Regions from separate parts of the Dictyobacter sp. Z7_2 genome, predicted to be linked through region 1. Evidence: riboswitches for the same ligand, from Rfam matches in the RefSeq annotation. Region 1 holds a riboswitch; the other holds the start of a gene.

Region 1 (15,962 bases):
ATCTTCTCGCGTAATTAATCCACCTTCTTTAGCGAAAAAATTAGCAATCTGATCAGCTATTTCACCATGATAAAAAGTATCTGCTCCAAGTTTGGAAATTGAGCTCAATGTCTTGGCTAAAGTGGGAAAGCGTAGAATAGATCCAACTGATGGGACTGTTCCTGTTGGTAAGAAATGATCTTTCCAGGAACGATGCGCATTTGTACTGTTATTCATTCTGTCCAAAGCTGAATGTAAACCGGGACCAATGGCAAAGCCTTCTTCAGCATAGGAGATAGCTGGGGCAAGGGACTGGGCCAGCCCTAGGCATCCAAATCGCTGGGAAGCTGTTTCCCATCCGCTAGCACAGCCTGGTACTGTCACTGAATGAATGCCGTACGTTGGCATTTGCTTATAGCCGAGGTCGTGGTAGCGTTCTATTGTCGCTGCCTGTGGAGAACGACCACTACCATTGAGGCCGTACAGTTGATTACTGCTCGCGTGATAAATCAACATGAATGTGTCTCCGCCCAAGCCACAGACGAAGGGGTAAACGACTTGTAACATGGCGCTAGCTGCGATGGCTGCGTCGATGGCATTGCCTCCAGCCTTAAGTAGATCCAATCCTGCTTCTGCAGCCAGATAGTGTGGCGCGGCTACTATGCCACGACGTGCCAGAGTAACGGGACGATGTTGTTGAATTTGTGGCATTATTGGTTCCTCTTTGTGATGCAGGCTATTTTCTGCTATGAACAGTTACTATCCTCTAAGGAGTAATTGGAATTTTCTGTGTTTCCTCCTGCTCCTGCGGTACGAGAACTCCGAGGCGTTTCGCTATAAATGGTACAGATACTCCTTGAATTAATACGGAGATGATGACTACAAAGAAGACCAGATCAAAGAGGTTTGAAGCTTCAGGGACTCCATCTAATAGCGGGAAGGTCGCTAGTACTATGGGAACTGCTCCTCGTAGTCCCACCCAGGAGACAAATAGCTTTTCTTGAATGGTCATCTTTATGGGCAAAAGCGAGATGAGAACGCTTATAGGACGAGCTATAAATACTGCAACTCCTGTGATGAGCAGCCCACTGCCTATGATGGAAGGTAATCGCGAAGGAAAGACAAGTAATCCCAGGATTAAAAACATCGCAATTTGCATGAGCCATGCAATACTATCGTGAAAGTGTGAGAGGCGTTCTACGTATTGAACGGTGCTGTTACCCAGAAGTAATCCAACAATATAGACGGCAAGAAATCCACTGCCTCCAAGAATGGCGGTAAGGCCATAGGCAAATAGGACAAGGGCAATAGTGAATACACGGTAAAGCCCTTCTACATCCAAATCTAAGCGTTGAATAATCCAGATAGCCCCCCCGCCAATGAGCAATCCTAATACTGTTCCAATGCCCATCTGTTGCACGAATAATAAGATGATGCTAAAAAAGGATTCGTGTGGATTGATTATCAAGCGGACAAGTCCAATGGTGAGAAAGACGGCCATTGGATCGTTCGTGCCGGATTCCAATTCGAGTAATGGTAGAAGTTTTCCGGTGAGTTTGAGATTTTTTGCACCAAGTACGCTGAAAACAGCCGCAGCATCGGTTGCTGAAATGATTGCCCCTAAGAGGAGGCCTTGCAACAAAGAGAAGTGTAGCAAAGTAATCGCGAAGATTGCTATTACGGCTGCAGTGAGGAGTACTCCAATAGTAGAGAGAGAAAGAGCTCCTCCCAACGCAGGGCGCACAATTTTCCAGTTGGTTTCCAGGCCGCCGGCAAAAAGGATAAATGCAAGTGCAATTACTCCAACAGATTGGGCGGCCAGTGCATTATCAAAGTAGATGCGTCCTGGGCCATCTGAACCTGCCAGCATGCCAATCCCTAGAAAAAGCAGTAAGGCAGGAATGCCTAATTTACTGGAAATTTTCCAGGCAATAATGCTGAGAAAGAGTAGTATTGAGGAAATTAGTAACCATTCTTCAAAATGCATGCGTCCACCCTTCTGCTTATGATCAATCACCCCATCATTTCACTATACAAATAGATAGTAAATATTTGAGCTAGTGAGCCTTCCTGGCATACTTTATCCATACTAGCAGTATATGACATTGAGGGCTAGAGATTGAAGGGCTGGATTGAGACTCATGATTTTGGCGAGACAGAGATTACCTCGTCGCTAGGATTTTCAACTCCTGTCGATCCAACTGAAAAGATAGCATATGCAACTCCTTGGACCTGTTTGGCGTTTTTGATGGCAAGTGATGAAGTGTCAAGATATGATGTAGCAGTAACAGATTGTAGTAATTGGTATTGCTGATTGATGGATGGAATTATACGATAGATATTGTATTTCTGGACGTGTTGTCCTGCTTTCCACGTGAGTTCTATCGCTCCATGATTTGTGATGTGGGATACTCCTTGTGTGGGAGCCGTGGGTATTTCGCCTGCGGAGACCCATTTAACTGTGGTTGTGAGTGCGACGCTGACATCGCTACCTGTCATAGCAAGTGGATCATTTTCAGAGGCCTCACCACTATATTTTCTCTCGTACTCAATCGTAATGCGGTCCCTGGCGATTGCGCTATTGAACGTTGTGGTGACGGAATTCACTATCTGTGTATACTGAATGGCTGTACTGCCATCAGCTTGTTGGGTAACAAGCGTTGAGATTGGTGTGGTTGCCCCAGGCGTGTAGACCTTGACTGTATTGTTCTTATCGACGACAAAAAGAAAACGCTTTAACTCATTTGTAATGGCTGTCTCAATTGCTGATGTATCCAGTTGTGTCACAGTTCCACCATTGTCTGTAGTGGTTCCGTTTGCCAGTGAGTATTTGAAACTATTACTGAGCTGGAAATTTGTGGGTCCATGTAGCGCTTGTAATGTGAGCGTAGGTGGTGGCGATGGAGTCGGGGTTATGTATGGACCCATTTGCTTTTGTCGGGTAATGGTGATACTGGTGGGCTGCTGTTTTATATTCTGATGAGAAGGAGCCTGATTGCAAGCCAATGTTGCCAATAGTAATAAGAGCATAAGTAGCATGATAAAAAAGCGTCCCAGGAGAAGAATGGTGCTCTTTATTCTTATAGCCATGGGTTGACTCCTTTCATCACAGAATGATGGCATAGCTACAAAACCAATGCTGGTTTAAGTAACTTTCATCCTGGTTGCTTTGTTCAAAACCACCATATCGATTTTCTGTCTCTTATTTCTCATAAATTTGACTTGTGTTTGTATTTAGCTCTTGAATCTCTAATGGTGTTGGCAGTGGTGTAATTTCTATCAATGCTGAGTGTATGTTGTCTTGAATGTGTGGATCTTGGATGGATGTAAGATAGGCATGTTTGGCCTGATTGATAGTTTTCCAGTCATCTTCGAGAATGCCACCGGTATCACCTGAATCTGGATTCCAAGACCAAAAAGTCCAATTAATGCCAGCTGTTCCTTGACCAAGATACTCAGTGAGTGAGGAAAGCCATTGGTGGTCTGATAGACTTGCTAATTTTGTCCCGAACTCTCCTAGCCAGACAGGGGCAATATTCTGCTTGTAGATATAACCCCAATGTGCATCCCAGATGTCAGGCAGATTATGAGGATACTGAGGAGCACAAAACCAGGGCTGTGGATATACTTCAACAGGATAATCATGAGCGGAATAGACGAGGCGATCAGGTATATCGAGACGTACAGGGGCGTGTGCCACGCCAGAGAGATTGCCACCCCACCAGTAACAGTCACTTTCAGGTTGACCGTCAGGGCTATAACAGTCGACTCCCTCAACAAAAATGAGCCAGTCAGGGTTTACTGCTAGAATGGCGTTTCCTGCTCGCTCAGCGGCCAATCTCCAATCAACTTTTAGATCTCCTCCTCCCCAACAAACAGGAGTATGTGGCTCGTTATGTAAATCTGCACCAACAATGGTTGTATTGCCCTTATAATGTCTGGCCAGCATTTGCCAGTCGGAGATCCAACGAGCTTCAGGATAAGCATCAGTATACCAATAAGCTGATTGTCTCTCAGCATCAGGGCGGTGTCTGTCAAGAATAATGCGGAGGCCAAGTTGGCCTGCGAAATCAATGATCTTATCCATGATTTGTAAACCGCTCAGACCCAGTAAGTCAGGGTTTTTGATGAAATTGATTCCATTGGGGATGCTGTCCGGGTTGAAGAGTTGGTTACAATAAGGTAAGCGTATTGTATTGTAATACAGGCTGTGAATCTGTTTTAACATATCTTGATAATTGCGAATATTTAGTCCATGAACGACAAAATCTGAGGTCTCAAAGCCAAACCAGTTGATGCCAGCTATACGTATAGGTTGATTATTGGCATCATAAATCTGGTTGCCTTGAGTATGCCAATAGCCATCGCCAGTAAAAATTCTTGAAATAGTGTTCATTTGTTTTCTACCATTACCTCTCAAAGTGGAAGTTGCTCTCTACTCCGAGCAAAGAGTAGAAGCAATATTTTGTAATTTCAAGTATTTTATGTATCATCAAAGCTAACAAAAGTCAATGAAAGAATGTTGTATGAAGAGAAACTGAAGAATTTCAGAGCATTTTCGTTGCCTTTTATAGAGGTATGAGTGTCCGCAATTGCTTTAATAGTCGTACAATATAGATAGTGATTTCAAGGGATCAAAATCGTCGCCTCTGCTGTATTGGGCAAGTTACGATAGGTGGCTGAGAATAGACTGCGTAAAAGTTGTAAGCCTTTCCCAGGTAGGTTATCTCTCTCTATTAGTCTATATATTTATTTTTGTATAAAAGTAGTTTTTGACATTCAGTTTTCCTTCACTTTAGAAAAATGCTGATTAAACAAGGGATTTAGCATTGACATCTTGTTAGTCTCCATCCATAATTGCAGTAGATGCATAGGCGCACCTAGGAGGCAAAAATGAGAAAGACAAGTCTACATCCTCTACGTATTGTTCGTTGCCAGAACAACTTGACGACTGTAAGGTTGGCGGAAGAGGCAAAAGTAGGAGCTTCAACGATCTGGCGTGCTGAACATAGCTATGCCATCAATGCAGAATCACGGCGCAGGTTATGTGAATATTTTGGAATGACGTCCCAGGAATTAGGATTGCTCAATCCTCTGAGAAAATCTTCAGGTGAATTAGAGATTCTTCCAGAATCGTTGGATCAGACATTGCGCCTGTCATATGAGGGTGGTAATCATAGTGTTCCGGGAACTTCTCTGCAAGTACAGGATCAAGCCGGCGCATGGTTGCTACTGGAAGCGAAGCAGATGGCAACATTATTTGATGCAAGCTGGACTCTTGATGCGGCTTTAGAGGCATTGCGTATTGTGTTGCAGGGTATGCAAGAAATGCCAACAGAGATACGCCAGTGCCTTCTTCAATCGAGTGTGAATAACAGTACCAAGCGTATCTCAGAAGAGAAAAGGATACAATTGACTGATGCCATCGATAAAAGTATTAAACAAAGCTGGCAAATATTTCACACATCAAGTCCTCGACATGTAACTATATTGGGTCATGCCCTGCTACAAATGGTGCAGCAGACCCATTCGTTTCTTCAGACAGAAAGCCGCCAGGGATTTTACTCAACAATTTATAACTTGATTGGATCAGGACTCTACTATCAGAATGAATATGAGGCGGCCAGGCAAGCCCATACAAGCGCGTATCGAGCGGCGTTAGAAGGTCATGACATCTGGAATCAGGCGCAAAGTTTAAACTGGCAAGCGATCATATCAAATGCCTATGGTCATCATCGGGAGGCGATCCATTACATAGAAGATGCTCTGACTGTGCTGAAAGAGAAAAATGAGGCAGAGCACCTACGTTTAAAAGCTCATCTGCTTGCCAATTGGGCGTTCAATGCTTCGAGATTGGGAGAGAAATCATCGGTGGCGGAGAAACTCGAAGTATCAGGTAAACTCATTGAGCATCTCGATCAGAATGAAGAGTTTGATCTTTTACGCTGGCATCAGATGGCGGGTGATTGTATGTTGATGAATCAACAATATACTCAAGCCATCTATCATCTTGAGCAATCTCTAGAACAGCTCCCACCGGAATGGCTAGAAAGACGTATTTTGACCCTTATTCCACTAGCTAAAGCATATGCTCATAAGAAAGAAAGAGATGCTAGCCTTGCTATTGCTCAGCAAGCGGCTGTGGCAATTGATACTGTGTCTTCAGTGATGTTGCAGCAGCGTTTTGCTGAATATTTACATATTTTGCAAGATGTATTTCCTCATGACAAACAGGTCAGCGAGTTTATGACCAATATAAGGTAATCCATTCACATAAAAATGGAGCCTGGTATGACCAGGCTCCATTCCTTCATAAATCATTTGTGCTTGTGCTGATAAACCCTCTAGACAGATTATTTTGTGCGTAGTTATCCTATGATAGCTATGCAAAAGGAGGTGCAAGATCGGCTGAAGGTGCCGATAGAAAGATAAGTTTAGCGCGACATAGAATGACGCTATTGGGACAGCGCAATGTAGCTAGATTCCATAAGCGTCTGCGAACAGGCAGTAGAAGGACCTATTGTCCTTAACACCTAAATTCCTAACAAGGAGGTCTTTGATGACCAGAAAAGTGGTCAGGCAAACATTCATGGTTGTGGCAACAATATTACTTGTGCTGAGCGGCTTTATGAGTGTCTCACAACGAACAATGGCTGCCACACCTACCTGTAATGTGCAATATACTGTTAGTAGTCAATGGCCAGGTGGTTTCACCGCTAATGTGAATATTACCAATACCAGTACTACGGCACTTAGTGCATGGACTCTGGGGTTTGCGTTTCCGAGTAGTACTCAAAAGGTGACGCAGGGATGGAGTGCAGCATGGACACAAAGTGGCGCGAATGTGACGGCGCAAAGTCTTTCTTACAATGGAACAATCGCACCAAACGGATCTGTAGGGATTGGCTTTAATGGTTCATATACCACAAGTAATGCGGTCCCGACCGTATTTACTATCAATGGTGCGACTTGCAATCAGATTCCACCAACTGTGGCGATTACAAGTCCAACGACTGGATCATCTTTTACTGCACCAGCTAATATCCCCATTACTGCCAGTGCAACTGATGCAAGCGCAACCATTAGTCGAGTAGAGTTTTATAGTGGTACATCGTTATTGGGTACGACGACAAGCTCACCTTATACTTTTTCGTGGAATAGTGTTGCAGTTGGTACTTATACATTGACGGCTAAGGCATATGCCAGTGATGGCTCAAGCGCTACCTCAAGTCCAGTTAGTGTAACGGTGGTGCAAGCGACAACGCCAAAGATACAGACTAGTACTGCCAGTCTAAAGGTTAATCCAGGAGGGACAGCACAATTTGGTGTGAGCCTTTCATCGCAACCGTCGAGTACCGTGTCTGTGACAGTGGCAAAGACTGCTGGAGCTACAAGTGTGAGTGTAAGCGGCGGGGCAACTTTGACCTTTACGGCTGCTAACTGGAGTACGCAACAGACTGTGACAGTTACTGCTACGGCTAGTGCTGCGACAACTGATACTGCCACACTAACTGCATCTGCAACGGGTTATACGAGTGCAACCGTGGCTGTGAGCGTGCAAAGTGTCAGTACGACCAGTTCGTATACGCAGCATTTTCTGGATATGTATAACAATATTAAAGATCCCGCTAACGGATACTTTAGTTCTCAAGGTATCCCCTACCATTCGGTTGAAACACTAATGGTTGAAGCACCTGATTATGGTCATGAAACTACATCAGAGACATTTAGCTATTGGATCTGGCTGGAAGCGACTTATGGGAAAGAGACGGGTAACTGGGCGCCTTTCAATAGCGCCTGGACCACGATGGAGACGTATATGATCCCCTCACATGCGGATCAGCCAACGAATTCGTCGTATAATCCCAGTTCTCCAGCACAATATGCCCCTGAATCGGTAAATATTACCGATTATCCGACGCAGTTAGACTCTAATGTCTCAGTTGGACAAGATCCACTGGCAAATGAGCTTCAATCAACATATGGAACACCTGATATCTATGGTATGCATTGGTTGCTTGATACGGATGATTGGTATGGCTATGGTCATTGTGGTGACGGTACAACGAAGCCATCCTTTATTAATTCCTATCAACGTGGACCGTCTGAGTCGGTCTGGAAGACAGTTGTGCAGCCTTCATGTGACAACTTCAAATTTGGTGGACCAAATGGATTCCTGGATCTCTTCCAAAAGAATTCTGGGGGTGGAGCATATGCACAACAGTGGAAATACACGGATGCTCCTGATGCAGATGCACGTACTATTCAGGCTGCTTATTGGGCATATACCTGGGCTGCCGCACAGGGGAAGAGTAGTGATGTCTCAGCAACTATTGCTAAAGCTGCTAAAATGGGCGACTACTTGCGCTACTCATTCTTTGACAAATACTTTAAGAATCCTGGCTGTGTGAGTACAAGTTGTACGGCTGGTACAGGAAAGAGTAGTTCGAATTATCTGTTATCGTGGTATTATGCCTGGGGTGGTTCACTGGCAACATCAGGTAGCTGGGCATGGCGTATCGGTTCCAGTGCATCTCATCAAGGATATCAGAATCCATTAGCGGCATGGGCGTTGAGCACGATTCCAGCACTTGAGCCACTCTCTCCGACGGCCGCTGGTGATTGGGCAACAAGCTTAACGCGCCAGATGCAATTTTATCAGTGGTTACAGTCCTCGGAAGGCGCAATTGCGGGTGGCGCAACAAATAGCTGGAATGGCAACTATGGAACCCCACCGGCTGGTGATCCTACATTCTATGGACTATCATATGACTGGGAGCCTGAGTACCATGATCCACCCAGTAACAACTGGTTTGGTATGCAGACGTGGTCTATGGAGCGCGTTGCTGAGTATTATAATCAGACAGGTAATGCTACCGCGAAATCGATTTTGAGCAAATGGGTAGCCTGGGCTTCTGCTAACACTACATTGAATTCTGATGGAACATATGCTATCCCATCGACTCTTAATTGGAGTGGTCAGCCAGCTACCTGGAATGCAAGTAGCCCTACTGCAAATACCTCTCTGCATGTCACTGTTGTGGATAAGACAACAGATGTCGGTGTTACAGGCTCTTTCGCTAAGGTATTGATGTATTATGGAGCGAAAGCAGGCGATACAGCATCACAGACCCTGGCGAAAGCATTGCTGGATCGCATGTGGACAAACTATCGCGATACCATTGGGGTTGCTGTCCCAGAGACCCGCACCGATTATAGCCAGTTTAATGACTCGGTTTCCATTCCATCTGGCTGGACCGGAGTAAATGGACAGGGGGCAACTCTCAACTCGTCAACAACCTTTATTACAGAACGTCCCAAGTATAAATCAGATCCAGCCTGGCCGAAAGTTCAGACTTATCTGAATGGGGGAGCGGCTCCAACCTTCACATATCATCGTTTCTGGGCACAGGCTGATATTGCCATTGCCTATGCTGACTATGATATGTTATATCCTAGTTCCTAAATGGTAAGTGTGATGGACTTCGACGAGAAATCGAGGTCCATCACTATCTTTTTGCCTGATAAAGCGCAGCTCCGTTCGGTGCTGCTTAGTGGGAGCGCAAATGATCCCATCCTCCCGCCTGCAATGGCGAGATGGTTCCATTTTGTATAAGCGTGAGTCCTGATCCTTCTTTGACCTTTCCAATAATTGTGGCTTTGACTCCTGTCGCAGCGATCAAATCCTCTATAAGAGTTGGCGCACGATCGGCTGGCGCTGTGAAAAGTAGTTCATAATCTTCACCTCCAAAGAGTGCAAGCTGAAGTGGGTCATGTTTGGTTAACTGCGCAATAGCAATTACTGCGGGATGGATTGGCAATGTTTCAGCCTCAATATACATACTGACGTTACTGGCTTCACTGATGTGTAAGAGATCTCCAACAAGTCCGTCACTTACATCAATGCCTGTAATCACGTTGTGGCTGGCAAGCCACTGACCAGCGTCTATGCGCGGTGTTGGTGTGTGTTGTGCTTGTATGGCCAGCGCTTGATGTTCTGGGGCAATCTGTGAGGCAAGTTTTTTGTCCTCTAATAAAAGTAATCCTGCCGCGGCTGAGCCTACATTGCCCGTGACGATAATGGCATCACCTATTTGCGCATGGTTGCGTTGGAGAATCTGGTTACGGTTGCCCGTTCCAAGGAGAGTGATGTCGATGATGAGTCGTTCGGCGTTACGTGCGATGTTGCCTCCAACAATAGCGACGCTAAATTTGGCAGCTTCTTCTCGTAATCCTGCATAAAGACCATCAAGGATGGCTGTGTCAAGTGTGGGTGGTAGTAGTAGCGATACTAAGGCGAAGCGCGGTCGGGCTCCCATCGCTGCTATATCGCTCAAGTTTACTGCTAGCACGCGACGCCCAAGGTCATGAGGATCTATGTTAGATAGGCGGAAGTGCGTATCTTCTACTTGCGCATCGCAGGTGGCGACGAGAATTTCTTCTCCGTCTATGTCGAGAACGGCGGCATCGTCTCCAACTCCTAGCATGACATGCGGCGATTGAGGTAAACTAGCGGTGAGACGAGCGATGAGTCCAAATTCACCAAGATCCTTGATCACTGTCATGATATTCCCCTCTCAATAGCTCGACGTAGTTGAGACGCGGCAGCAGTAATATCCTCGGCGTGGACAATCGCTGTAATCACTGCTATCCCATTTGCGCCAGCTTGCATGACTTCTGTGGCATTCTGTGCGGTAATGCCACCAATGGCTACAAGCGGTATGTGATGGTGAACTGCTAAAGTGGTTAAAAAATTAATGCCCGTGGCAGGCGCGGTATCAGATTTCGCTAGCGAGGGGAAAATTGGACTGACACCCAGGTAGTCGGCTCCGGCTGCAACCGCGGCTTCAGCCTCTATAAGATTAGAAATAGAGACACCAAGAATACGATCAGTGCCCAGGATATACCGCGCCATTGCAGCGGGCATGTCTTCCTGACCAACATGGGCACCATCAGCATCTATAGCCAATGCTACGTCTACACGATCATTCACAATGAGTAATACGCCTCGCTCTCTGGTTAAGCTTCGCAGCTCTAGGCCTTCCTCGATGAGGACGCTGGTGCTGGCTGTCTTATTGCGCAATTGGATGACCGTTGCTCCGCCATCTATAGCGGCTTTCACTATCGTTGCGTTGTCACGACCTCGGGACCATTGATGATCTGTTAATACGTGAAGACGAAGTTGTGGTAATAAGCCGTGTGACATCAGGACATACTCACTTTCTGAGCATCCTCAAATCCTTCTGCTTCGAGATTAGCTACAGCGTCAAGGAGATGAGAGCGAAAAGTACCGGGACCGCTTGCCAACAATGCGGCTCTCTCTCCTGCTAATCCCATTGTTACGAGTGCCGTTGTGGTTGCAAGCCAGGCGTCTGGCTCAACTGCTATGAACGCTGCTATTAATGATGTTGCCATGCAGCCACTGCCAGTAATAGCCGCCAGTAGAGGATGTCCATTCTCTACTTGAGCTAGACGTTGACCATCGCTAATTACATCTCGAGCGCCAGTAATTGCAGTAACGCAACCAAATTCATTCGCTGCACGATTGGCTACCAGTTCGCGATCGGCCGAAAGTGAAACAGAGTCGACTCCGCGTGTCTCCGCTGCGACTCCGATTAATGTTCCAATCTCAGAAGCATTACCACGCAGTACAGTGATATGGAGCTCTCGTAGCAGACGCAATGAGCTTTTGGTTCGTAGGCTTGTGGCTCCAGCCCCAACTGGATCAAGTATGATGGGGATGCCACGCTCATTCGCTCGTCTTCCTGCAAGCAGCATAGATGCGATTTGCTCAGGCGTGAGGGTGCCGATATTAAGAACGAGGGCAGATGCTAAGGTAGTCATCTCTTCAACCTCCTCACGCGCATGAGCCATGACAGGAGAGGCTCCAATGGCTAGTGTGATGTTTGCTGTATCGTTCATGACGACCTGGTTCGTAATGTGATGTATCAGTGGCCGCTGTGCGCGAATTCGATCTATTAATGATGGTGATGTAGCATTGTGGTTCATAGTTAATTACCTTCTCTCTCTTTTTGTTCCTTCTGAATGCTCCAGAAATGTTCTACTGGTCCGTGCCCATGCCCCAAGCCTGGGGCATGGCGGATTGCTTCTGTGATGTAGATTTTTGCGTTTGCAATAGCTTCTCCAACAGGTACCTTTTTTGCCATGAATGCGGTTATCGCTGCTGAAAAGGTGCAGCCTGTCCCGTGCGTGTGAAGCGTATGGATGCGTTCTGCATGTAATTCGGTAAAATGATTTCCATCGAAATATAGGTCGATGGCATCGCCCTTATAATGACCACCTTTCACGACAACATGTCGCGGCCCTAAGCTGTGGATGGTTATTGCGGCCTGACGCATCTCGTCCAGTGTCTTAACTGATTGCCCCGTTAGCACCTCAGCTTCAGCAAGATTGGGGGTGATGACTTCTGCTAATGGTAGGAGTAATGTGGAGAGCGTTTCAATGGCCTCAGGGGCCAGTAAGTGATCCCCTCCTTTGGCTACCATAACAGGATCAACAATGAGACGCAAATTCCATTTTGAGACACAATCTACCACAGCCTTGATAGTGGCTGCGTTAGACAGCATACCTGTCTTAGCAATATTCGTGCCAATGTCTTCAAGTACAGCGTCAATCTGTGCGATTACCATTGCTGGTGGTAGTTCATGAATTACACTCACACCCTGGGTGTTTTGGGCTGTAACTGCTGTGAGCGCTGAAAGACCGTATACTCCTAACGCGGCAAATGTTTTTAAATCTGCCTGGATACCTGCTCCACCGCCGGAGTCCGAGCCTGCAATGGTTAATGCTTTGGGTCGGTCTATAGCGTTTGGTGGGTTGATTGATGAAAATGTCATATGGGCCATTCCTCCAGACGCCAGGCCATATCCCAGAATAACCATTCGTAACGCGTACTTGTTAGAAAAATTTCGTGTAAGCGTGCTTCTTCCTGTGGGGCAATAGCATTGGTATACAAATCAAGTTGCTGGCGTATCCCTATGCCGACAGCGTCAAAATCGGGCGATGCGTAAGTGGCTAGCCAGTCTGCATAGGGATGATCTGGAGTCGGTAATGTATCCCCCACCAGTAGATGACCGATCTCTGCATAGATCCAGGCACAGGGGAGGATGGCCGTAAGAAGTTCTGATAATGTTCCTGTGGCTGCTATGTGTAAGAGATGACGTGTATATGCATAGTTTGTAGGAGCCATGGGGGTATGAAGCATTTCATGTGGTGTGAGTCCAAATTGCTGACCATAACGGCGATGTAAGTCCTCTTCAACGAGGAGAGTATTCAGGAGGAGTTTGCCGAATTGTTCCATTTCTTCATGTGTATGGGCTTTTGTCGCGGCGTAACCGAAGGTTTTTGTCAGGGCATCTAGAAAAAGAGCGTCCTGACGAATGTAAAATTCAAAATTAGCAGGAGCAAGAGAGCCATTACCAAGTGCGATGACAAAGGGATGATGAAATTGTCGTTCCCAGAGTGATGCAACACTTGTGTGTAGACGCTCGCTAAGACTTTGCTGGGTGATGCTGGATGTGTTTTTTGGAAGAGTTTCCAATGTCGTTTGACCTCAAGTTTGCAAACGCATAGGAGAATGTAAGCACAGGGGTAAGGTGAGGACATGCTATTTTAAATAGCAATAATCGGCGCATTCCCTTCGCTGGCATTACCCAGATCAGGTTAAAAAGGGTGTCCCACACATTCCGGTGGTGCTCTCAGCTCGGCTGTACCGAGCTCCCCTAGCAGGCGATAAATCATTCTATATTTAGAAGTATATCACAGTCTGAAGGGATTATGTCGTCATCGCTTTGTAAGAGTTATAGTGATGGAGGCATGGGAAGGGTGAATGAGAAACAGCATCCTTCACCGATGACGCCGGAGCTTTCAACCCATATCTTGCCTCCCATCGCTTCTACGAGTTCTTTACAGATTGCAAGGCCCAAGCCAGTTCCACGTACTGGACCACCTAGATCACGTTGTAGGCGTACAAAGCGCTCGAAGACTAAAGCAATTTCTTCTGGTGGGATACCTGGACCGGTGTCTTGTACTGAGATACATGCCTGGCTGGGAGACGAGGCTGTTTGTTCCGCTTTAATAAGTATCGACGAAGTCTCTAATCGATATTTTAAGGCGTTTGTTAAGAGGTTGAGCAGAATCTGGCGCGTGTGTTGAGGGTCAGCGATAATCATGAGGGTGTCTGGAACCTCTACACGAAGCGTGGTCGTTTGCAATTGCTTTGGCTCAATAAGTGCGATGACGTCTTGGACTATCTGAGAAATCAGAACCTTTTCTGTTTTGGGTAATTGCTCTCCTGTGCTGATGCCGACGTAATCCAGGGTATTGTTGACGATCATTTGGAGGTCATAGCATGCGTGTAATGCATAGTTGAGACTCTCCTTTCTGGTGGCGCTATCAAGTTGATCATCGAAATTCTGCAATAGCTCGATATGTCCTAGCGCTGATTGCACAGGAGTGCAAAGTTCATGGCTGATGTTAACGATAAAGCGATCCTTTAACTGATTTAAATGCTGTTGCTGTTTATAAGCGCTATTTATGCTTTGTCTCTCTTTAATCGCTTGCATCATTTCTATGCGCGAGTATTCTGACATTTCAAGCAAGTAACGCAGATAACAGATAAAGAAGCTTTCTATCATTAAGGCGATTGTGCCAGTAACCAGTCCCATAATGAGAGGAGAAGGCCAGAGAAAGCCGTTGCTGTGAATAGTAATAGTGATGGCCATGGAGAGAGCTGTGAGGATGATGCAGATAAATGCTCCACGTTGTTTGAAGAGCCATGCGGCGAGCGCTACGGAGATAGCAAGGAGTGGGCCATTAAATTGAGAAAAAATATAAGGAATGAAGCATCCCACAGAACTGATAGCAACAATGGTAAAACGTACATTGAAGGATAGTCTGAGTAGCCCAATCAGGACAGTATTAAGAATACGCATGGCTTTTCTTTGTTCTCCGATAACAATGCGTTGAGATTTGTTTTTTGGGGGTGTATCGTATATGTGGCTTATTTGACGTACTCCTTATTAATCGCTAGAGTATTTGCAAAGAAATACTGGTATGTTACAAATGTGTACGCTCTACTAGACTTTGCAAGAGACATTGCAGAATGTATCACTAACCTGTATTAAGCGAGACCAGACGGTTTTCAGTTAAGTCTGAAGGAGACTGAATCATTCAATATAAATCTATAGGAATTATATCTATTATACTATATCTTTTAATTAATTCCTCATGAAGATATTAGAATGGAGAAGAGACGGAATAGTTTTCGCGCCATCCAATATCTTATAGCCAAAAAGAGAAGAGAACAGGCTCGATATAATCTTTGAGAATGCTTTTTATATCGATGAATATAAATGTATGTGGTAAGATCGTGACCAGTTCATGTTATTATTTGAGTATTCGAGGAGAATATGGCGATTAAATTCTGTCTATTTAAACATGAGTAAGGTGTAAAGCATGACGTCAAAAGTCTTGATTACTGATTATGCGTGGCCTTCGCTTGATATTGAGCGAGCTATTTTGCAGCGTGTGGATGCCGAGATTATTGAGGCGCATAGTGGCGAGGAGTCTGAGCTGATCCAGCTTGCTCCAGGGTGCGATGCTATTTTGACGAATTGGAAAAAAGTCACGCCCGCTGTCCTGGATGCAGCTCCGCGTTGTCGAATCGTGAGTCGCTACGGTATTGGGGTGGATAATATTGCTGTGGAGCATGCGACACAGCTTGGTATTCTCGTTACTAATGTTCCTGATTTTTGTCTGGATGAGGCTTCTGATCATGCAATGGCACTTTTACTTGCTTGCTCCAGACAGATTGTAACGTATGCGACTGCTACACGGCAAGGCATCTGGCAGGTGAATACCGGTGGCTCAATACGGCGTTTATATGGGCAGACATTGGGGATTATTGGGCATGGCAATATCGCACAAACGCTTGTGCCGAAAGCTTTGGGATTTGGATTGAA
Region 2 (15,962 bases), on a different contig from region 1:
GGCGACACCGGCGGTGTGAAGAATCCGGCGGATCAACAATTGGTCGTGTCGCATATGGAGCATGATCTTGCGGCTCCCAATCTTGCTGACCGACCAGCTTTTTTCTATCATCTGGGCGACGTCGTTTATTATTATGGTGAAGAAAGCCAATATTATCCCCAGTTTTACGAACCTAATGCGCATTACTCAGCTCCCATCTTTGCCATTCCGGGCAACCATGATGGAGACCTGATCGATCAATCTGTGCCCTCGCTGCAGGCGTTTGTCGCCAACTTTTGTACCAAAGAGCCTCAAATTGCCACCGCGTCCGGAGACGCACCACGCGATACCATGACGCTTCCCAATGTCTACTGGTCTCTTAACACGCCATACGCCACCTTTATTGGGCTCTACACAAACGTCCCTGAAGGCGGTTCGCTTGACGCTACGCAGATTGCCTGGTTCCACAATGAATTGAAACAGGCCCCTAAAGACAAAGCACTGATCGTTGCCATGCATCATCCTATCTACTCAGCAGACAGTCATCATTCTGGGAGTAAGTACATGGAAGGCATCCTCGACTCCGCCATGGATGCCACTGGACGTATCCCTCATCTTGTCCTTACCGCACACGTGCATAATTATCAACGCTTTACGCGCGAGTATAAAGGAACGACAATTCCCTATCTGGTTGCAGGATCGGGTGGATATTGGAATCTTCACTTGATGCTGGCCACGATTAGAAATCCCACCACGCCCATCCAATTTCCCTACCAGTTGCCAGATCGTCCCGATGTCAGCCTGCAAGCCTTTAGCGATACCCGCCATGGCTATCTCAAGATGACAGTTACGCCTGACGCCATCCAGGGTGAATACTATACGGTTCCTCGTTCACACGAGTCCTGGAGCGCTCCTGCCGCCCTGTTTGATCAATTCTCCATCCCACTCTCGCAGGCGCGCTAAGATGGCTCTCAGGCTTATCTCATATGTACGTATAGGATATTGGTTCCGACACTCTTTCTCGTCCGAAGGCTTGGGGTGATACGTTAAAGAAGTACACAACGGCAATTGCGCGTGTGATGAAGATAGATTGTGTTGGAGGCAACATTATGTCAATACAAGTAGTCACTGTCGCGAGAGATTATGGGAGTGGTGGTGGTGAGATCGCTCGCTTGCTGGCGACAAAATTAGGTTGGCATCTGTTTGATCGGCAGGTGGTGAGCAGTGTGGCGCAAAAGTTGGGCATCTCGGAGGATGCAGCGGCGGCTCGCGATGAGCATGCCGATAGTTTTGTACAGCGTATCCTGGATGCGATGCAATTTAGTGGTCCTGTCTACGCGCCGATCATTATGCCTGAGACAGAGACTCCAGTGGTGATCGGTGCCAGGCAGTATCATGAGGCTCTACGACAGGAGTTGCTGGCGGCTACGGAGATTGGAAATGTGGTGATTGTTGGCCGAGGGGCGCAGATCCTGTTGGCTTCACGTCGTGACGTCTTGCGTGTGCATATTGTCGCTCCGCTTGAACAACGCATTGCCTATGTGATGCAGCGCGAGAACCTGGATAAAGCTGGTGCGCAGGCTCGTATTGAGCAAAAAGATCAGAGTCGCCGCCGCGACATTAAAGAGCAATATCATCGCGATCCCGATGATGCACAGATCTATGATCTTACTATCAATACTGGTGTCCTTGATTTGAACAGCGTGATAGATCTGATTCTCCTGGCCTTAGAGCGTAAGGAGCAGCGCTTGACGGTGCCAGAGGAGAATCTGGGTCCCAAACAGGGCCTCTCCTCCTATCCGGGTCTGTCAGACGTTCCCGCAACGGAGTAAGGCACAAAAGATTGTCATCAGTAAAGGAGCTCTCTGGAATACGCGTCCAGAGAGCTCCTTTATGTGCGGCGGTTGCATACGGATGATAGCGCAGACTTTACTACTTACGGTTCATCTTCAGGCATTTCTCGTTCGTCGGTATCGGTATCGGGTGCGGCCGTCTCTTCGAGTAGGACTTCGGGAACATAATTCTCAACAGGAGCCTGCGCATTCTTTTCTATATGACTCCGCTGGCGATCGAGCCAATTGAGAAGATCCAATGCCTCTTGTGGCGTGAGCGTCTGTCGGACGCCTTCTCCTGTGATAGCAAGCATACCTTGCTCATGAAGTTCCACAAAATGTTTTCCCAGATCGCGTGTGCTCACTGTATTATCCTTCCTAATAGATCAGAAAGTGTGAAAAATAAATAGCTACGAAGAGATCTACTTCACCTCTTTATAAGGTCGCTATATTTCCTATTATACGTTTGTCTCCGCGTATTTGCTACAATTTCTCTTGGCTGTACGGCCTGGAATAATATTTGTGACTTGTTCGTTATCAATCACAACTGGCAATCCTCTATGGAGAATGCCAAATATGGAAAACATCGTGCGCTACCCCTGTTCACAAACGAGAATTAGCAGTAAAATGAAACGAGTGCCAGTTCCGGGAATATTGGAAGAGTGGATGGTGTTTTAACCAGTACAATCCGTATCGTAGCAAACAAACATTGTAGGTAGCGAGCTATTTCGTGAAGAAATATAGCAGTTTGGCAATCTTTTAGAAAGACTGCCAGATAGGGAATAAAAATCGTCTCGGCATCGTTTTATTAGGTAAGTAAGCAATAAGATGACGCGAGTGCTAAAAAAGCAAATCCCCAGGACTCGCCACCGTTGCAATGCTTTATGGATCATCACGCGGAGATCATCACTGGATGGTTTCCAATGGACATAAAGAATGAGGAGCATAAAAATACATGAAGTGTGAACGCTGTCAGAAGAACCCGGCTCAAGTTCGCGTAGAGGCAATGGTAAACGGACGCCGTGAATCCCATTTCCTGTGCCAATCCTGTGTCGAAGAAGTAATGGACACGATGAACCAGATGGGCGGCTTCGGTGATTCAGAAGTACCCGGTGCTCCATCTCCTTTTGGCTTTACATCAAATAACAATAATACCTTAGGTTCAGCGTCTCGTGCAGGTGGAGTAAACACTGCGACGGCTGAGAAGCAGACCAAGCAGAGTAAGACTCCGACGCTTGATCAATATGGACGCGATCTGACCTCAGACGCGGCCGAGGGCAAACTCGATCCCGCTGCGGGACGTGAGCGTGAGCTTCGTCGCATGATCACCATCCTGGGACGTCGCCAGAAGAACAATCCAGTCTTAATCGGGGAGCCCGGTGTTGGTAAGACTGCTATCGTTGAAGGATTGGCTCGCAAAATCGTGTCTAACGAGGTTCCTGCGACCTTGCGTGGCAAGCGTGTCGTATCGCTAAACATGGGTAGCATGATTGCCGGCGCCTCATTCCGAGGACAATTCGAGCAGCGTATCAAATCCATTCTGGAAGAACTACGTAACGCTCCTGAGATTATCCTGTTTATCGATGAGCTGCATACTGTGGTGGGTGCCGGTGCCTCTGAAGGCTCGGTGGGTGCTGCTGATATGATTAAACCTGCTCTGGCTCGTGGCGAGTTACGCTGTATCGGCGCAACCACGCTGGATGAGTATCGTAAACATATCGAGAAAGATGCTGCTTTAGAGCGTCGTTTCCAGCCTGTGAAGGTCGATGAGCCATCCGAAGAGGAAGCCATCGAGATGCTGAAATTGCTGCGACACAATTATGAGTTGCATCATGGAGTCAGTATCACGGACGAGGCGATCGAAGCCGCCGTCAAGTTGTCGAATCGTTACATCAACGATCGCTTCTTGCCAGACAAAGCCATCGACGTGATGGACGAGGCTGGTTCCGCTTTGATGCTCGATGCCTCCGAGAGGGGTCTGATTAGTCCCTCTACTCTGGAGAAAGAGCTGGCCGATCTGCAACAGCAGAAAGAAGCTGCCGCAGAAGCTGAAGATTATGAGCAAGCTGCCAAACTTCGTCAGCAAGAGCTGGTCACTCTGCAGAAGTTAGAGCGAGCGCGTAGCCAGAGCGATCAGATGGTCTCCCTGCTGGTAACTCCAGAGCAGATTGCCAAAGTTGTGGAGATGTGGACCGGTGTTCCCGTAAGCCAGATGCTGGATAGCGAGCGCACAAGTCTCCAGAGCCTCGAAACGGATCTGCGCGCCAGAGTTGTTGGCCAGGACGAAGCGATCAGCGCCGTGGCGCGCTCTATCCGCCGTTCGCGAGCTGGATTGAAAGATCCTAATCGCCCAATTGGATCGTTCCTGTTCTTAGGACCAACCGGTGTCGGTAAGACCGAACTGGCGAAGGCGATCGCCGCCGAACTCTTCGGGGGCGAGGATCACATGATCCGACTGGATATGTCGGAGTACATGGAGCCACATACCGTCTCGCGTCTGTTTGGTAGCCCTCCCGGATACGTTGGCCATGATGATGGCGGACAGCTCACCGAGCAGGTACGTCGTCGACCATACAGCGTTATCCTACTGGACGAGGTTGAGAAAGCTCATCCCGAAGTCTTCAACTCACTGTTGCAGATCATGGATGATGGACGCTTGACCGATGGACAGGGTCGCACGGTAGACTTTAAGAACACGATTGTGATCATGACCAGTAACGCTGGAAGCTCTGATCTCAAGCGAGCTGTTAACATAGGCTTCACCACGAAAAAGGGTGACGATGCTCGCAGCGAGCAGTTCGAGATCATGCGCTCCAAAGCCATGGAGGGATTGAAGCGGGCGTTCCGACCGGAGTTCATCAACCGGATCGATCAGATTGTGGTCTTCCACAGCCTGGGCCGAGAGGAACTGTATCGCATCGTTGATCTGATGGTTGCTCAAGTGCGCACGCGCTTGCAGGAGCAGAGGATCGAACTGGTTGTCAGTGACGAAGTGCGCGACTTCTTATTGGAGGTCGGCTTCGACGAAGAGTATGGAGCTCGTCCATTGCGCCGAGCTATCCAGACCCACATCGACGACGCGCTGGCAGATGCCATCCTCGATGGTGCTGTTGCCAGCGGACAACAGGCAATCCTGAGCATGGACGAGGGCAAGATCGTTGTTCAGTCTCAAGAGAGGGTGCAGGCATAAGCATCCACGTTTAAGATCGTCATACAGAAGGGAGGCTCGTTGCTTAATTGCGACGAGCCTCTCTTTTTGCGTTTTTATTTAAAAATATGCCATTGATCATCTTTGCTTGTCAGTATGAAGACGCTTGTAGGATAGGAAAAAAATCCTTGTTATTTGGTCCATTTTTGATGAACTGGTCGTTTTTTGTTAATATACTTTTGATGAAATAATAATTTCTCCGAATATACTTGTGCGGAAGTAAAAAAGCCAACGAAAAGGGATTAAATGCGCTGTATCAATCATAGTGGACGCAGCATATAAAGGAATATCAGTGAAAAACGACGAACAGCAATTACCGCAGGGGCCAAAGCCTCAGCAGCCACCATATCAAGGCTGGTCATATGATCAACAACAGCCAAAGGTGTCGCCCCCGCTCGGGCCGCCACATCCTGGTCCATATGCAAATTATCCCGCTCGACCAGCGGGGGCACCATTTGAGCAATCGGGTGCGGGCTTGCCGCCAGCCGCATATAATCCTGATCTCACGATGAACATGGGTGGTTCACTTGGCTACACTCAGGGACTACAGCACAACGCGATGAATATCGCACAGCCCTCTCAATCCTTGCCACGCATACGTCAGGAGCGCTTGCAGCAGCTGCGCCAGGAGCGTTTACGTCGTCAGGGTGGGCAAGCGGTTGGGAGCGTCTCCATGCCGGGCTTGCCAGACGGCAAGCACACGCTGCCTCCCAGGCCACCGTTTGAGTCACCTGGAGGTCCTGCGATTACTCCCGTGAGAGCGTCCACGGTGGCACCGGCGGATTGGTCATCTGCCAGCAGCCGTACGAAATCAGGAGCACTGCTACCCAACGGCAGGTTACAACGCTCAGCCGCACCTGCTCAGGATACCGCATCGATCCAGCGCGTCAGGATGGGACGTGTCTCCACTTTAATTAGCGGCGCTTTTATGCTCAGTAGCATCCTGGGACTGGTTCAGACGTTTCTTTTTACCTATATTTTCGGTCGCTCCGCATCAGGAGAAGCTTATTTACAGGCGTATCTTATCCCCAATCTGATCTACACGGTGATCTCTGGAGGAGCACTGGGCTCTGCCTTTATTCCTGTCTTTACGATGTACTCAGAGAAAAATAAGGATGATAAGACGGCCTGGCATGTGGCGAGTAGCACCTTGAATCTCTCCAGCGCAATTATGATTGTGCTGGCGATTGTCATGATCTTTCTTGCTCCTGTCCTGGTACCGCTCTACAGTAAACCCAACGAGGTTGCGCTGATTGTGACTCTGACGCGTATTATGCTCATCCAGGCGGTTGTGCTCGGATCGGGCGTGATCGTTGGTGCGATCTTAAATACAAAGCAGGATTTTACGCGCACTGCTCTTGGAACTGTACTGTATAATGTGGGCTTGATTTTCGGTCTGATCATCGGCTTCTTTCTGACCTTTCATGCTTCTCAGTCAAGCTCACCCTCTAATGTCGCCGTGTATGCAGCCACCTGGGGTGTTGTGCTTGGTGCCATCTTACAGGTAGGAGTACAAATCCCCGGCCTCTTCAAGGTCGACATGCAGTATAGTTTTGTTTTTGACTGGAAGCATCCGGGTGTGCATAAGATCGTTCGCCAGATGATTCCGCGTGTGATTAATGCCATGATGCTCTCGTTCAGCACAGCGGTGGATCGCTATCTCCTCTCCTTTCTCGTCGCCAATGTACTGAACTCATACATGCAAGCTTTCTCCATCATGGTCATGCCGATCACCCTCTTCGGTTCATCGGTCTCCACGGCAGCCTTCCCGACTATCGCCAGCTACGTCGCCAAAGGACGGCTTGAGCGTGTGCGTACCATCATCATGGAGACGCTACGCGGCATCCTCTTTTTGATAATTCCTTCCAGTGTCGGACTCGCCGTCCTATCGTTTCCCATCGCGCAGGCGTTGCTAGAACATGGAAATTTTGATTACATCGCGACACAATACTCCTCAGTGGTCCTGCTCTTTTTTGCCATCGGTGTACCAGCTCAAGCAGCCATCGAGATCCTCACGCGTTCCTTCTACGCCTTGCAGGATAGTAAGACGCCTGTCATCATCAGCGTGATCCAGTTTATTATCAAAATTGCTCTGAGCTTGATTCTTATCAACCTGGCAGTTTTCGGCGTCCAATGGGGCATGGGAGCTTTGGCTCTCTCCACATCCATCGCGGCCACGCTTGAGGCTCTGGCCCTGTTTATTCTGCTGTATCAACGCCTCGAAGGATTTGACTTACAGCCGTTCCTGCGCTTCTTTGGACGTGCCTTCATGGCATCGGGAGCGATGGGCATCGTCTTATTCTTAATGCGCCTCATCCTTGACCGTATCATCGATACTACCAGCATGCCACGTCTGGAGATTGGTGGCATTTTCCAGGCTCTGATTAAACTGCTGATCGAATTGGGTTTTGGCTCGGCAGCATTCCTGGTCGCCGCTCGCCTGCTCAAGATGGAGGAAATGAATTCTGGCCTGGTACGTCGCGTGCTCAATATGCTCAAGATTCCCTGGCTTTAGATCCGTGCTTTTGTATTCACCCGCTCACCAACGTAGCGTCGCACGCTCGCGTGCGATGTCCCTGTAACACGTATGAGACAGCAGCATCTTGGCGAGCCACGCTAGGGAGCCTGATCGTACGTCGAGTGGGACATCGCACGCGAGCGTGCGACGCTACGTCATCGCTTCGCTCGACTTTCTCTCTTTCCAAAACACATCCCATGGGATATACTTGAGGGAACAATATTATCGAATAAAGCATCAAATTGCTGCTAGGGGAGTCTGAAGACTGAGAAGTGGACGTATGTAAGCGTCCCTGACCCTATGAACCTGATCTGGATGATACCAGCGGAGGGAAGTAGCACGTATCTATCTCATCACCGTTTGTCTGTGCCAGAACTATGAACAGGCAGGTTGTGCGTGATTGGCAGGTCGTGGCCGCTACCCTCCAAGGGTAGCGGCTTTTTCTATGCCTATCGTCGATATGGATAAGAGAGACTATTTCCTGGCAGGCAGTCGTGGCGTGGCTAGCTGTCCAGGGATATTGAAGATCTTACGAGGTGTCTGATGGATGCTGTTCACGTGGATAGTTCTGCGCTGGCAAAATTATCCGTGATGGGTGTTACGAAAATATATCAGGAGGGGAAGCGTCAGGTTGAAGCGCTGGCGTCCATTGATCTGACGATTGCTCCGGGAGAGTTTGTCTCTATCATTGGACCAAGCGGCTGTGGTAAGAGCACGCTTTTCAATATTATCGCTGGTGTGGAGTCGCCGACGGCTGGAGTATTGGTCATCGATGGCGATCAAGCCGGCGAGCGAGCCGGAAAAGTTGGCTATATGCCGCAGCAGCCTCTGCTGTTGCCCTGGCGTACGGTGGAGGAGAATGTGCTGCTGGGTTTGGATATCCGGCACGTTCCGCGCAAGGAGGGACAAAGACAGGCTCATGATTTATTAAAGCGTTTTGGCTTGCTCGAATTTGCGGAGAGCTATCCATCGGCCTTATCGGGAGGGATGCGCCAGCGCATCGCCTTGCTGCGCACGGTCTTATTTAACTCTTCATTTCTTCTCCTGGATGAGCCTTTCGGCGCTCTTGACGCTTTGACGCGTATCAAGTTGCAGATCTGGCTCCTCGACGTCTGGCAGAGTTTCCATTCCAGCGTTCTATTTATCACCCACGATGTGCGCGAGGCTATTCTACTCTCTGATCGTATCTATGTCATGAGTGCTCGTCCAGCCTCGATTGTACGCGTCATCGACGTCGACCTGCCGCGCCCCAGGAAGCAGGAGGATCTCGCCACGGCACGAGCGATCCAGCTGGAGCAAGAGTTGCTCTCGCTGCTCATTGAGGAGCAGTCGCTATGACGCTCAAACGGATTGCAGGTTTTGGACCGGCCTTTGTGCTGGCCGTGACGCTTTTTGTGCTCTGGGAACTTGTCGTGAAGACGCAACTGGTTGCCAGTAACTTATTGCCTACTCCTGTTTCTATCGTACGGGCGTTGATCGACAATTGGAATGTACTCTCTGTACACACGCTACAGACGACGCTAGAGACCGTGTTGGGACTGGCTGTGGCAACTATCCTTGGATTGCTCCTGGCCGTCCTGATCGATCTCTCACTGTGGCTGAGACGTGCATTTTATCCACTCCTGATCATCTCGCAGACAATTCCTATGGTGGCGCTGGCTCCTCTGCTGGTGATCTGGTTTGGCTTCGATCTGGCACCCAAAGTGATCGTTGTCACGCTGTATTGCTTCTTTCCTATCGCCGTGGCCTGTGCCGATGGTCTGGCAAGTACCGATGGCGATCTGATGAAGCTGTTGCATAGCATGAAGGCAACGCGCTGGCAGACGCTCTGGCTGGTACGCTTACCTGGAGCAATGCCCTCCTTCTTCTCCGGCCTGCGTATTGCTGCTACCTACAGTGTCACTGGAGCCATCGTTGGCGAGTACGTGGCGGCGCAGCAAGGACTCGGCATCTATATGGAGCTGGCATCGCGTTCGGATGCGATTGTGCTTGTTTTTGCGGCTATTGTTGTTACCGCCATCTTGAGCCTGTTGCTCTTCGGACTGGTTTCTCTGCTTGAGAGTATCGCTTTACCGTGGTATCGACGCAGAGTGCAGAAGTAATCTCACCATTTATTTATGGAGGCAAACATTATGAAATCCCGTGCTCGTATCTTTTTAACGCTGGGGATTCCTGTTCTCATCATTTTAATCATCGCTGGTATCTATCTCGTGCAGCAGCGCGGAAGCGCGGCCAATACAGCGTCACAGGCAACGTCCAACAAGCCGCTCACGACCGTGACGCTGGCCCTGGATTGGACTCCCAATACCAATCATACGGGCTTGTATGTGGCACAGTACAAAAAGTGGTATGCCCAGGAAGGGATCGATTTGAAGATCCTCCCGTACTCTTCGAACGTCACTCCTGACGTCCTGGTCAACTCGGGCAAAGCCGATGTCGGTATCAGCTCGACAGAATCGATCGTGGCCGACGCCGCTGCTGGCCAGCCTGTCGTCTCAATCGCAGCTATCTTGCAGCACAACACATCATCGCTGGCGGTGCTGGCGGACTCCGGTATTAAAACTCCACGTGACCTGGATGGTAAGACCTATGGAGCTTTCGGAGCACCGTATGAAAGCGCGGTTGTCAGCCAAATTATCCAGAAAGCTGGCGGCAAAGGCACTTTTAAGAGCGTCACCTTGAACATCGATACCTTACAGGCCTTGAAGAATCACAGCATCGATTTTGCCTGGATCTTTGATGGAGCTGAAGGTATCCAGGGTCAAGACGAAGGCATCAAACTAAAAACGTTCCCCATCATCGACTTTGGCATCCCGGACTACTACACACCGACCCTGGTCACCAGCTCCAAAGAGATCAAAAGCAGCCCTGATCTGCTTAAACGCTTTATGGCAGCGACTACACGTGGTTACGAATATGCCCGCCTTCATCCCGAAGAATCGGCTCAGATATTGATTGCAGCCACACCCAAAGGAACCTTTAGCGATACGAAATATGTCGTGGACAGTCAGACGTATCTCAGCCCGCGCTACGCCGATACCGGACGTAAATGGGGCCTTCAGGATGCGGCCGCCTGGCATGGCTATCCCCAATTTATTCTCGACAAAGGCGGCGTACAAAATGCCGAGGGCAAAGTGGTGAAGAGCCTGGATCTCAACGCGTTATATACCAATCAGTTCTTGCCATAAGCATCTGAGAGGGGATGGGTTAAGATTGTGTCGTAGAAAAGCAGTTCGAACTCGTGACTGAGGCGGATGGCTTGTGTGATTCTGCGACGCTCCTCTGCATCTGTGTAGCGCTGTAGGAGTTGCTCATCGATCGGAGCGACGTGCGCCTCGATCTCCTTATGGCCTGAAAAAAACATTGTCTGTTCAGCTGTCAGGCCATAATGGATGCTGAAAGCGGGGACGATCCGCAAGCAGATCTGAATAAAGATATCCTCGCTGGCACTGACGGCGGCCAATTTTTCTCCTGGAGAGCCATAGGCCAGCATCCAATAGAAATAGTTCGTGAGAGCCATACAGCCTGCCAATGGTTGAACGTCATCAAAATCCTGCTGCTGCAATCCCAGAGCGGCACCGAAGGTCAGCAGCGTCTGGATACCTCCCACTTTGGGGATCAGCTTCTGGATCAAGAGTTCCTGCGCTGCGAGATCGGTTGCGGCTGCGATCGAGAGGGCGTCGAGGCGATATGCCTGACGTACCAGCCACCAATCCTGCAAAGCGAAGAGGCGCAAGCGTTCGCGTGGTAGCGTGCCCTGTTCGATCTGCTGCCATAAGGGATGGTAAAGCAGTTTATGACGTAATGTTTCCAGGTTTTCGGTCAGGATGGTATCAGCAAAACTCATAATTAAAAGTACCCATTCTAGTCTCTCTATGCTATCTTTATGAAAGCATCCACGAGTGGATGCGGTGCGGTGGAATATCAGTAGTAGTATACGGTATGATTGGTAGAGTGAGAACCATTATTTATCCTCGCCAGACTATGGCGAGATATTTTTATTGCATGCAGCAAGAGGAGCTTCGAGATCCATGCCAGTAGTAGGAGTCGTGCTGATTATTGTCCTTGTCCTTATCTGTATTGTCCTGATAAGTGCCAGCCTGATTTTTTATCGTATCGCTGTCTATCGCCAACCCAAGACTTTTCTGGTGAACAATCCCGACCTGGAGCAGGTTACCAACGTAGATACCCCCGATACTCCTGATGTTCCAGTGACCGATCTTGAATGGGTTAATGCGCAGCCGTTTGAGATCCTGGAAATAAAATCCTATGATGGCTTACTGCTCAAAGGTTATTATCTGGCAGCGCCAGCGCCTACGACAAAGATTGTCATGCTCGCCCATGGCTATACGGGCAATGCCAAAGAGAATATGGGATCGCTTGCTCAGATGTACCATGAGGAGTTTGGCTTTCATGTATTTATGCCCGATGCGCGAGGTCATGGTATCAGCGAAGGTAGCTACATTGGGATGGGATGGCATGATCGTCTTGATTATATCAAGTGGATGCATCTGCTCATGCAGCGTATTGGGGATGAGGCTCAGATTGTGCTGCATGGCATCTCAATGGGTGGTGCGACGGTGCTGATGGTTAGCGGAGAGCAGTTACCTGCTCAGGTTCGATGCGTGATCGCTGATTGCGCCTATACTTCGGCAGCCGACATTCTGACGTATCAATTGAAACGGCTGTATAAACTGCCACCATTCCCTTTTTTTCCCTTGACCAGCCTTGTCTGTAAACTGCGCGCTGGCTATTTCTTTGGAGAAGCTTCAGCGCTCAAGCAGGTCGAGAAAACGGTCGAGCCAATCCTGTTCATTCATGGAGCAGAAGATACGTTTGTGCCGACTGAAATGGTGCATCGGCTCTACGATCGCTGTCCAACCTATAAAGAGATCCTGGTAATCCCCGAGGCTGGCCACGGACTGGCATATTCTACGGACCCGACGAGCTACACGCAAAAGGTAAAACTGTTTCTGGAGCATTTTGTGTCGTAGCTAGTTGCCTATCGCGTTCCATGTGGTAGTGGACCGGCTTTAGGACGCTGTTGGCGAAATCGGTTGAGATGACTATACCAGCTTCTATCAGTTTGGAAGGGTACTATGATCAGGCTCATCGGAAGATGGATCCTGCTCCCACACACGTCCTCTTGTCAGGACAAAATTCGCCAACAGAGTCTTTTGGCGCATCCATCTATCCGCCATGCGCGATATAGGTACATCGGGAGAGCGCTTCACCACCATGTGAAACGCTCTCCAAAATGTTTGGTGCAGTGGATGCTATTGTCCGGCGTATTTTTCGAGCGTGAATGCTGCCAGATGCTGGACGTGATCAAAAATCCAGAGACTTCCTCCCACGCGCTCTCCGCTGCTGGGATCAAATGTGCCATTGTACATCTGGACGCTCTCGCTATACAGGTTGTTCAGGATGGTGTTGGTATTCGCGTCGTTCATTGCAGGATTCTTATCCTTTTTGGTAATCTTGACCGCTTCCGTCGCATTGAGTAACTTCACGGCATTCTGTCGCATCTGCTGCAATATATTGCCCTCGGCGTTCAGGCTATCGCTGAGCTGAAGTATCTGTTTGGCCTCATCAGGCGTGGTAGCAGGTGCGCTCTTGAAGCCGCCGAGATGGGTTTGCAACGATTTGATATATCCTGGAGGATTATCATGCTCCGGATTCAGTTCGAGCAGTCCGACTTTGACCGCTTCCTGATTGATACCCTGTGTATTGGTTTGCAAGATGGTTGCATTTGTGACATCTATGCCGACATCGGTGCTGCCGTCGATATAATCGAGCATGTAGACCGCGTCGGCTTGCAAGGTTTTGAAGTTTCTTGTGGTCCAGGCGTTGTAGGCCAGGAGATTGATATAATTTGTGTTATTGAGTAACCAGTAGGCCAGTCCTCCCTTAACCTGAAGCTTGGTTAGCTCCGGATCAGAGTAGAGGAGATGCTTGAGATGATCCAGGTGTGTTAGCGTACTCATGTTAGCCATATTACTACTATTGCTCATATCGGTGCCAGAGGTGTCCTGAGGGATGGCGGCATAGTAGCGCCAGAATTTCTTATCCATATTTGGCGTGCTTGGCGGTATGCTGGCGCTCTCCTCCGTGATCAGAACGCGACTGCCCAGAGCCAGGAGATTGCTGCCGTTGGGACTGGTATATGTGAGTTGTGTCTTGCCGTTTTCGATTGGCGGCATTTGATCCAGGCGCAATGGATTGCTTTCCTGCTGATCGATGTCCGGGAGCAGCCAGGCGTAGTAGCTGTTGCCGCTGGCTGGAGCGACGAGATTATTTAAGTCGATCTCGATGCCATCGTCGATGCTGTCGGTGCCTGTACCTTTCACCAGGGCCGAGCTGGTGAAGTACGCGTATCCAACTACTGGATTTGGCACGGGCTTGACCGGCTTGGGCGCGAGATAGATACTGGCTGCGGCGACAATCGCTATCACTGCCAGAACTGAGATGATGGCGATCAGCAAGGCTTTGAGGCTGATGCGAGACTGTATGCTTCTAAATTTTGGCTGGCGAGGCGCCGAGAGCGTTGGATGATCAAATTGTGAGGCCGAGGTCCTGGGTTGGCTTCCGGCCTGGCGCGAATTGGATATCTGCCGATGCGAAGATATGGATCTTTTACTGGGCAACTGTGCCGGGAATTTATCTGTGTCATGAATAGAAAAGGTGAATAAAAGTTTTTCTAGCGTTTTAGGATAGTCCTGGTAGAGATTATATGTGTTGAGCGTTGATAGGGCTGGCGGTATGGGGACTGAGAGCTCTTCTGGTCCTGGAATGACGCGTACCATCCCCTGAAGGGTCCCTTGTTCGACTAATTTACGTGCCGCATTATAGAGAAGACTGGTTCTTGAAGCCTGAAGAGTGGCAGAAGTTTGTGCAAAAATGATCCATTGACAGGTGGGCAGCTCGCGGGTCAGAAATTGTACAAACTCATTATCTGCCTGATTGGGCGGCTCAATTATAAATGTAGCCCCCGCTGCTTGTAAGTCTCGCGCCAGCTGTTGCATGAGATTCGTGGCTGGACTGGGACCATCTTCTGGATAATAACAAATAAAGATACGCGGCTCATTCACCGTTAGCCTCCTTATGTTGTAGAAGAATAACTTATTTAAAAATTATCAGGCATTTAAGTATAACTGGAAGTATAGCAGAGTGTGGTATACTTCTCAAGTAAGAGTCCTATATTATTCCATATAAAGAAATAAAGATGTTTGTGTTGCGATGTGTCAGGTGTACTGATTTAGGGGAGCTTTGTGATTATGAATGGTATGCTCTATACGCAGCCTGCGACTTCTCTTACGCCAGCGCTGATTATTTATCTGATTGATGCGAGCCATTCTATGAATGATCCATGTGGAGACTTGACAAAAATCGAAGTCGTGAATAAGGCCTTGCGCGATGTGATTAAAGATATGGTGCGCCGCTCTATGCGTGATGGTCTGGTTCAGCGACGTTATAAGGTGGCGATCTTTGCCTATAGCACGAAGGTGGTCGATGTCCTGGGAGGCATTCGCGATCTTCCCGAACTGGTGCGTGAGGGCATTCCTGTCCTCAGCGCGGGCGGCGAGACCGATACGAGTGCTGGCTTCGAAGCCGTAGAAGCTCTGCTCTTACAGAATATTGCCACCTTTCAGACCTGTCCGGCTCCGCTGGTCTGTCATCTCACCGACGGACTCTTTACAGAAAGTGATCCCTCCGCCATTATCCGGCGCATTCAAGCTATGTCCGTAGAGGATGGTCCAGTCTTAATCGAGAACGTCTACGTTGCCGATAAGATGTTACGTAGCCCGGTCTCTGATTGGCATACCTGGGGTGGCGTGCTTAAGCCCAATCAATTGACGAATGACTATGTACGCCTGCTGTTTCAACTCTCATCGCCGCTTCCCGAGACCTATCGCTTAAACATCAACAATTATGGATACCGCTTGCAGAGCGGAGCTTCACTCTTTTTTCCGGGCTTTCATTCCGATCTGGTGCGCCTGGCATTCGCTGTCTCTTCTGCCACTCAATTGAAATAGCGAGCCATGCAATTGTCTGCGATTGGAGGTGTTTCATGCGCCGAACTGGTGATCACGCTCTTTTCAGTGTCACGGAGACAGATCAGCTGACCGATACTTTTGTGCACGTTCCGCTGGGTCAGACGGTAGAGGCTCGTCTCTTTTCCTCGCGTTGTCATGAGGCGCAGAGCCAGTCTTTGCCTAATCAGGACTACGCCAGGATCATCTATCAGCAGAATGATGCTTCCCTCTGTTTTTGTCTCTGTGATGGCGTGGGGAGTTCGTATAAGGGCGATTTCGCTGCTCATTACCTGGCGACGCGTCTGGTGAGCTGGTTGCATGGTCTCTCTGATCTGCGTGCCGGTCCACTCAAGCTTGGACGCTCTTTGCGGGAATATCTGAACGGGCTCGCG

Evidence for each region. A riboswitch is a leader RNA that binds a small molecule or an ion and turns the genes downstream of it on or off. The one in region 1 is predicted to bind thiamine pyrophosphate.
Region 2: another riboswitch for thiamine pyrophosphate. It lies ahead of AC27N8_RS07675 (ABC transporter ATP-binding protein); the one in region 1 lies ahead of tenA (thiaminase II).

What each region holds. Positions count from the first base shown of each region.
Region 1 covers NZ_BAAJPE010000002.1:63,196-79,157, reverse strand. The annotation lists gene ggt (gamma-glutamyltransferase) at 1-690, opposite strand, end outside; gene AC27N8_RS13970 (potassium/proton antiporter) at 746-1,966, opposite strand; gene AC27N8_RS13965 (fibronectin type III domain-containing protein) at 2,119-3,069, opposite strand; gene AC27N8_RS13960 (glycoside hydrolase family 5 protein) at 3,182-4,375, opposite strand; gene AC27N8_RS13955 (hypothetical protein) at 4,873-6,243, shown strand; gene AC27N8_RS13950 (glycoside hydrolase family 48 protein) at 6,539-9,445, shown strand; gene thiL (thiamine-phosphate kinase) at 9,531-10,544, opposite strand; gene thiE (thiamine phosphate synthase) at 10,541-11,185, opposite strand; gene thiM (hydroxyethylthiazole kinase) at 11,185-11,988, opposite strand; gene thiD (bifunctional hydroxymethylpyrimidine kinase/phosphomethylpyrimidine kinase) at 11,991-12,836, opposite strand; gene tenA (thiaminase II) at 12,833-13,540, opposite strand; TPP riboswitch at 13,617-13,733, opposite strand; gene AC27N8_RS13920 (sensor histidine kinase) at 13,800-14,933, opposite strand; gene AC27N8_RS13915 (C-terminal binding protein) at 15,457-15,962, shown strand, end outside.
Region 2 covers NZ_BAAJPE010000001.1:1,937,394-1,953,355, reverse strand. The annotation lists gene AC27N8_RS07700 (metallophosphoesterase family protein) at 1-942, shown strand, start outside; gene AC27N8_RS07695 (cytidylate kinase-like family protein) at 1,089-1,811, shown strand; gene AC27N8_RS07690 (hypothetical protein) at 1,916-2,176, opposite strand; gene AC27N8_RS07685 (ATP-dependent Clp protease ATP-binding subunit) at 2,767-5,001, shown strand; gene murJ (murein biosynthesis integral membrane protein MurJ) at 5,312-7,534, shown strand; TPP riboswitch at 7,778-7,887, shown strand; gene AC27N8_RS07675 (ABC transporter ATP-binding protein) at 8,081-8,875, shown strand; gene AC27N8_RS07670 (ABC transporter permease) at 8,872-9,639, shown strand; gene AC27N8_RS07665 (ABC transporter substrate-binding protein) at 9,670-10,725, shown strand; gene AC27N8_RS07660 (thiaminase II/PqqC family protein) at 10,710-11,384, opposite strand; gene AC27N8_RS07655 (alpha/beta hydrolase) at 11,569-12,531, shown strand; gene AC27N8_RS07650 (hypothetical protein) at 12,814-14,625, opposite strand; gene AC27N8_RS07645 (VWA domain-containing protein) at 14,812-15,570, shown strand; gene AC27N8_RS07640 (hypothetical protein) at 15,606-15,962, shown strand, end outside.